Regions from separate parts of the Mesorhizobium sp. M0778 genome, predicted to be linked through region 2. Evidence: riboswitches for the same ligand, from Rfam matches in the RefSeq annotation. Region 2 holds a riboswitch; each other region holds the start of a gene.
What was found. Region 2 has a riboswitch for thiamine pyrophosphate ahead of thiB (thiamine ABC transporter substrate binding subunit). Riboswitches for the same ligand answer to the same signal wherever they lie in the genome.
Positions count from the first base shown of each region.

Region 1: it holds a riboswitch for thiamine pyrophosphate, as region 2 does, so the genes downstream of both, thiC (phosphomethylpyrimidine synthase ThiC) here and thiB (thiamine ABC transporter substrate binding subunit) in region 2, are expected to answer to the same signal.
Region 3: it holds a riboswitch for thiamine pyrophosphate, as region 2 does, so the genes downstream of both, thiC (phosphomethylpyrimidine synthase ThiC) here and thiB (thiamine ABC transporter substrate binding subunit) in region 2, are expected to answer to the same signal.

Region 1 is NZ_JAMYPA010000029.1:65,112-67,377, forward strand. It holds gene NKI22_RS28280 (porin) at 1-198, shown strand, start outside; TPP riboswitch at 732-848, shown strand; partial or broken gene thiC (phosphomethylpyrimidine synthase ThiC) at 952-2,266, shown strand, end outside.
Region 2 is NZ_JAMYPA010000001.1:441,546-443,811, reverse strand. It holds gene NKI22_RS02260 (ABC-F family ATP-binding cassette domain-containing protein) at 1-99, opposite strand, end outside; gene NKI22_RS02255 (thiamine diphosphokinase) at 101-745, opposite strand; TPP riboswitch at 873-987, shown strand; gene thiB (thiamine ABC transporter substrate binding subunit) at 1,031-2,044, shown strand.
Region 3 is NZ_JAMYPA010000015.1:144,451-146,716, reverse strand. It holds gene thiC (phosphomethylpyrimidine synthase ThiC) at 1-1,255, opposite strand, end outside; TPP riboswitch at 1,359-1,475, opposite strand; gene NKI22_RS21120 (Fic family protein) at 1,658-2,266, opposite strand, start outside.

The sequences.
Region 1 (2,266 bases), on a different contig from region 2:
GATCAGCTCAAGAACCATGGTGTCGCTGCAAACGTCGCCTATGCGTCTCTTCCAGATTTCACAGTTACGGCGGAACTCGACTATAGCCGCTACGGCAACTTCGCCGTCGGCAAGGTGGACGCTTCCAACGTGAACTGGACCAATGCCAACAAGAAGAGCGGTGTCGCCGGAATCCTGCGTTTCGAACGCTCATTCTAACGCGATTAAAGGGTTGAGTTCCGGTTGAGCGGACCAATCTCGCAACACTCCAACGTCGCATGAAGCTATACGAGATTGGAGCCTCGATCTCGGGGCCGGACGATGTTTCATATCAGATCTGGTCCGGATGATCGCGCAGGCGATATTCATCGCTCGATTATGTGTTTTGATCCGCAGCTCTTTCATTTCCACATCCCTTCCGCCCGCGTGACGGACCCTGCCATCCAGCAGTACCCGGCCGGGTTTTGCGAACTCGAAGGCCCAGTCGGGTGAGGAGGTGTTCAACTTGTTGATCGATTGTGGGGTGTGGCCCGATGCACTTGAAAATCGCAAATGGATCGCCTCCGTTCAGCCATCCCCGCGGAAATTCGAGCGCGAGAGAACAAGCTCCAGAGCATAAGCGAGGCTGATCGAGGAACAGACGATTCTCAGGCAACGCTCCATCCGATCTTGCGCCTGGCCGAGACGATCGCCCGACGATCAGCTGCGGCCAGAACGCGCTTGACAAACCGGAGCCGTCCCGTCCAACCTCACGCATTCACCAGGGGAGTCCCGGCAAGGGGCTGAGATACTGCTGGCTTTCGCGGCACAGTGACCCGTTGAACCTGATCCAGTTCATACTGGCGTAGGGACGGTGCAAGCGCTTTGCGGGAGTTCACGCCCGAGGTCCTGTTCGAGCAGGTCGACCAAAGCGTCTTTTCGTCCTTCCGGCACAGAACTGGGTCTCCAATGCATGAGCAAAGGAGCCTCAAGATGAATGCCCTCACCCCCGCCGTCTCGACGGGCCCACTGCCCGCCTCACGCAAAATCCACAAGCCCGGTGCCATCCACCCGCAGATCAGGGTGCCGATGCGCGAAATCTCCGTCCATCCGACGGCCGGCGAGCCGCCCGTCACCGTCTACGATCCGTCTGGCCCCTATACAGACCCGACTGTCGAAACCAGCATCGAAAAAGGCCTCGCACGGCTTCGCCACGAATGGATTACGGCGCGCGGCGATGTCGAGGCCTATGACGGCCGCCATGTCCGGCCGGAGGACAACGGCTTCGCGACGGGCGAACGGCTGACGCCGGAATTTCCCATTCGCCACCGACCGCTCAGAGCCAAAGCAGGCAAGGCGGTGACGCAGCTTGCCTATGCGCGCGCCGGCATCATCACACCCGAAATGGAGTTCGCCGCCATCCGCGAGAACCTTGGTCGCGAGATCCTGCACGGCAAGCTTGAGCGCGACGGCGAGGCTTTCGGCGCGACACTTCCCGATTTCGTCACGCCGGATTTCGTGCGTGATGAGGTGGCGCGCGGACGCGCAATCATTCCCGCCAACATTAACCACCCAGAGAGCGAGCCGATGATCATCGGCCGCAATTTCCTGGTCAAGATCAATGCCAATATCGGCAACTCCGCTGTCACCTCCTCGATGGCCGAAGAGGTCGAAAAGATGGTCTGGGCGATCCGCTGGGGCGCCGATACGGTGATGGACCTGTCGACCGGCCGCAACATCCACAACATGCGCGACTGGATCGTCCGCAACGCGCCGGTGCCGATCGGCACGGTGCCGCTCTATCAGGCGCTCGAGAAGGTTGGCGGCATTGCCGAGGATCTGACCTGGGAGCTGTACCGCGACACGCTGATCGAACAGGCCGAGCAAGGCGTCGACTATTTCACCATCCATGCCGGTGTGCGGCTGCACTACATCCCGCTGACCGTCGACCGGGTCACTGGCATCGTCTCGCGCGGCGGCTCGATCATGGCCAAATGGTGCCTGCACCATCACCGGGAAAGCTTCCTTTACGAGCATTTCGCCGAAATCTGCGACATCTGCCGTGCCTATGATGTGTCCTTCTCGCTCGGTGACGGCCTTCGTCCCGGCTCGATTGCCGATGCTAACGACGCCGCGCAATTCGCCGAGCTGGAAACGCTCGGCGAGCTGACCAAGATCGCCTGGGCGAAAGATTGCCAGGTGATGATCGAGGGGCCCGGCCACGTGCCGATGCACAAGATCAAGCAGAACATGGACAAGCAGCTCGCGGTCTGCGGCGACGCGCCGTTCTATACGCTTGGACCGCTCA
Region 2 (2,266 bases):
CTTGTCGCCAGCCGAAGCCGTCAGGGCGGCACCGTCGAGCAGCGGCGCGCCGCCAAAGGTCAGCTTTATCCCGTCGAGATTGAGAAGCGGCGGCGCCATGTCAGCTTTCAGGTAGGGGAAAAGGATGCGCGAGCAGCAGTGCGCGGCCGCTGGCCAGCGCGATTTCCAGCCGGCCCTTGACCTCGTTGGAAATGGTCAGCGACGAGCCGAAGGCAACCTCGACATGGGCGAGCGGCCATTTGGCGCCGGTGACTGTCAGGCCGGCGAGATCCGAAAAGCCGAGCACCGAAAACAGCGTACCGTCGACATAATCGAAGCCAGTCTTTCCAGGCAGCAAAGGAATGCCTTCCTGTGCGCCGCTGGTCAAAAGCACTTCCGTCCCGCCTTCCGCCAGCCGGACGCTCAGCGCCAGATGCAGGAAGATGTGGTCGGTGCGTTTGCCGCCGAAGGCGCCTGCCAGCACAAGTCTGGTCGCACCGCGTTCGAGCGCGGCGGCGATAGCGAGTTCACCGTCGGTCTTGTCCTTTTCGGCGGGAAACACCTGCCGTGGCACGGCGGCCAGATCCTCCGGCAAATCGGCAGGTATGGAATCGAAATCGCCGACCCAGAGTTCCGGCATCAGGCCCAGCATAAGGGCATGGCCGATACCGGCATCGGCAGCGATGACGCGGGAGCCTTCGACCTGGCGGTCGAGCAGCGGCGTGCGGATGAGATCGCCGCCAAGCAGGATGGTGAATGTGCTCATATCTCGTGGCCCTTACCAGCCCTGCCCCGGAAACGGAAGATGAAACGGCAGACGAAACGGAAGGCTGGGCTTTGGATGCCCGGCAAACTTCCGCTTGCGCAGCACTTCGGCCGGGCCTATGTGTCGAAACGCTCTAACGGGGTGCCGGACGCGATCTTCGCGGACCGGCTGAGAGGCAAGACTGCCAACCCGCTGAACCTGATCCGGTTTGTACCGGCGGAGGGATTAGACGTTTCGGACAGCCCGACGCCTCAATTCCTTTCAACGCGAACGAAGGAGGCGCCGATGCGCAGTTTTTTCCACGCTCTTGTCTCGATTATCCTGCTTGCAGCATCCGCGCTCGCCCTGCCAGGGCAGGCATCGGCACAGGATAAGCTGACCGTCTATACCTATGAAAGCTTCACCGCCGATTGGGGTCCGGGACCGGCGGTGAAGAAGGCCTTCGAGGCCGAGTGCAGCTGTGTCGTCGAATTCGTCTCGGTCGCCGACGGCGTGGCACTGCTCAACCGTGTGAAGCTGGAAGGGGCCGCGACCAAGGCCGATATCGTGCTTGGCCTCGATACCAATTTGACCGCCGATGCCAAGGCAACCGGCCTGTTTTCGCCGCATGGCGCCGTGTCGGACGTCAGTGTGCCGGGCGGCTGGAGCGACGATATCTTCGTGCCGTTCGACTATGGCTATTTCGCCGTTGTCTACGATACCGAAAAACTGAAGAGCCCGCCGAAGAGCCTCAGGGAATTGGTCGAGGGCGATGCCGGCGACAAGATCGTCATCCAGGATCCGCGCACCTCGACGCCGGGCCTTGGCCTGCTGTTGTGGGTCAAGTCGGTCTATGGCGACAAGGCTCCGGAAGCCTGGGCCAAACTCAAGGCAAAGGTGCTGACGGTGACGCCGGGCTGGAGCGAGGCCTACGGCCTGTTCACCAAGGGTGAGGCGCCGATGGTGCTGTCCTATACCACTTCGCCAGCCTACCACATGGTTGCCGAAAACACCTCGCGCTACCAGGCGGCGTCCTTCGAGGAAGGCGAATATCTGCAGATCGAAGTCGCTGGGATCACCACCAAGGGCGCGAAGAACCCGCTGGCGGAAAAGTTCATCGCCTTCATGACCGGGCCGAAATTCCAGGATCTCATTCCCGAAACCAACTGGATGTTCCCGGCCGGCAAGACCGACAAGCCGCTCAATCCGGCGTTCGACAAGCTCGTCAAACCGACCAAAACCTTGCTGTTCAGCTCGGAAGAGGTCGCCGCAAATCGCAAGGCCTGGGTCGACGAGTGGCTGGCGGTGATGAGCAAGTAGCTCGGATTGAAAGATGATCGCCCTACGGCGCCCCCCTCTGTCCTGCCGGACATCTCCCCCACAAGGAGGGAGATTGGCCGTCATGCCGGCTTTCGCCAATCTCCGACATTGCCGGAATGAGCGGAGCGCTGAACCTGCCAACCTCCCCCCATGTGGGGGAGATGTCCGGCAGGACAGAGGGGGGCGCGAAGGAACGCAATCCTCGCTAAGAATCTCGAATCT
Region 3 (2,266 bases), on a different contig from region 2:
TCTCCTTGACCTTGTGCATCGGCACGTGGCCGGGGCCTTCGATCATTACCTGGCAATCCTTCGCCCAGGCGATCTGTGTCAGCTCGCCGAGCGTCTCCAGCTCGGCGAATTGTGCTGCGTCATTGGCGTCGGCGATCGAGCCAGGACGAAGGCCGTCGCCCAGCGAAAAGGACACGTCATAGGCGCGGCAAATGTCGCAGATCTCGGCGAAATGTTCGTAGAGGAAGCTTTCCCGGTGATGATGCAGGCACCATTTGGCCATGATCGAGCCACCGCGCGAGACGATGCCAGTGACCCGGTCAACGGTCAGCGGGATGTAGTGCAGCCGCACGCCCGCATGGATGGTGAAATAGTCGACGCCCTGTTCGGCCTGTTCGATCAGCATGTCGCGGTAGACCTCCCAGGTCAGGTCCTCGGCGATGCCGCCGACCTTTTCGAGCGCCTGATAGAGCGGCACCGTGCCGATCGGAACCGGCGCGTTGCGGACGATCCAGTCGCGGATGTTGTGGATGTTGCGGCCGGTCGACAGGTCCATCACCGTGTCTGCGCCCCAGCGGATCGCCCACACCATTTTTTCGACCTCTTCAGCCATCGACGATGTGACGGCGGAGTTGCCGATGTTGGCGTTGATCTTGACCAGGAAATTGCGACCGATGATCATCGGCTCGCTCTCGGGATGGTTGATGTTGGCGGGAATGATTGCGCGTCCGCGCGCCACCTCATCACGCACGAAATCCGGCGTGACGAAATCGGGCAGTGTCGCGCCGAAAGCCTCGCCGTCGCGCTCAAGCTTGCCGTGCAGGATCTCGCGACCAAGGTTCTCGCGGATGGCGGCGAACTCCATTTCGGGTGTGATGATGCCGGCGCGCGCATAGGCAAGCTGCGTCACCGCCTTGCCTGCTTTGGCTCTGAGCGGTTGATGGCGAATGGGAAATTCCGGCGTCAGGCGTTCGCCCGTCGCGAATCCGTTGTCCTCCGGCCGGACATGGCGGCCGTCATAGGCCTCGACATCGCCGCGCGCCGTAATCCATTCGTGGCGAAGCCGTGCAAGGCCATTTTCGATGCTGGTTTCGACAGTCGGGTCTGTATAGGGGCCGGACGGATCGTAGACGGTGACGGGCGGTTCGCCGGCCGTCGGATGGACGGAGATTTCGCGCATCGGCACCCTGATCTGCGGGTGGATGGCACCGGGCTTGTGGATTTTTCGTGAGGCGGGCAGCGGTCCCGTCGAGACGGCGGGGGTGAGGGCATTCATCTTGAGGCTCCTTTGCTCGTTGCATTGGAGACCCAGTTCTGTGCCGGGAGGATGAAAAGACGCTTCTGTCGACCTGCCGAAACAGGACCTCGGGCGTAAACTCCCGCAAGCGCTTGCACCGTCCCTACGCCAGTATGAACTGGATCAGGTTCAACGGGTCACTGCGCCGCGAATGCCAGCAGTATCTCAGCCCCTTGCCGGGACTCCCCTGGTGAATGCGTGAGGTTGGACGGGACGGCTCCGGTTTGTCAAGCGCGTTCTGGCCGCGGCTGATCGGCGGCCGGTCAGACCGTGCGGAAAAAATCGTGCATGTCTCGGCGACAAGTCAAGCCTCGGAGATGAAGGCAGGGACAAGGGAATTACAAACCGTCGGACTAAAAATCGATCCTGATGATCACACCTTCAATGGGCACCAAAGGTTTGCGCGTAGATCGCCTCGATTCTTCCTGCCTCGTCACTGGTCAGCGTGGCGAATTCCTTTTCGCGCGCGCGGTTCGATAGATGTCCATCATTCTGGTGAAGAAAACGGAAGAGCAGATCGGTCAACCGCTCGGGCATGTCAATAAAGGCGTCCACCTGCTGCCGGAACTGATCGTAGCGCTGCAGAAATGCGGTTTCCTCGGGAAGGTCCCGTTCGATCGTCCGCTGAACGCAGGCATAGAGGAATTCGGCGTGCGGGGTTGCATCGAAGAACCGGTAGAAATCACCGGTGTCATTCAGCACCCGGACGTTGAATTGCGGCGTCGGTTCCCATTCCACCAATGGCAGAAGGCGCTGCGAATAGCTCTCGAGCACGCCCCTGTACTCGTTGATCTGGTCCAGGATCGCGGCCGAGACGGGAAAGACCACTCCCGGCGGATTGAAGCCGCGCATGGCAAGGACGTGGTGGATTAGGTAGCGGTGAATGCGGCCGTTTCCGTCCTCGAACGGGTGAATGTAGACAAAGCCGAAGGCGAGGATTGCGGCGGCTACGACTGCATCAAGGTTTTGCGCGGGGCCCTGATCGAACGC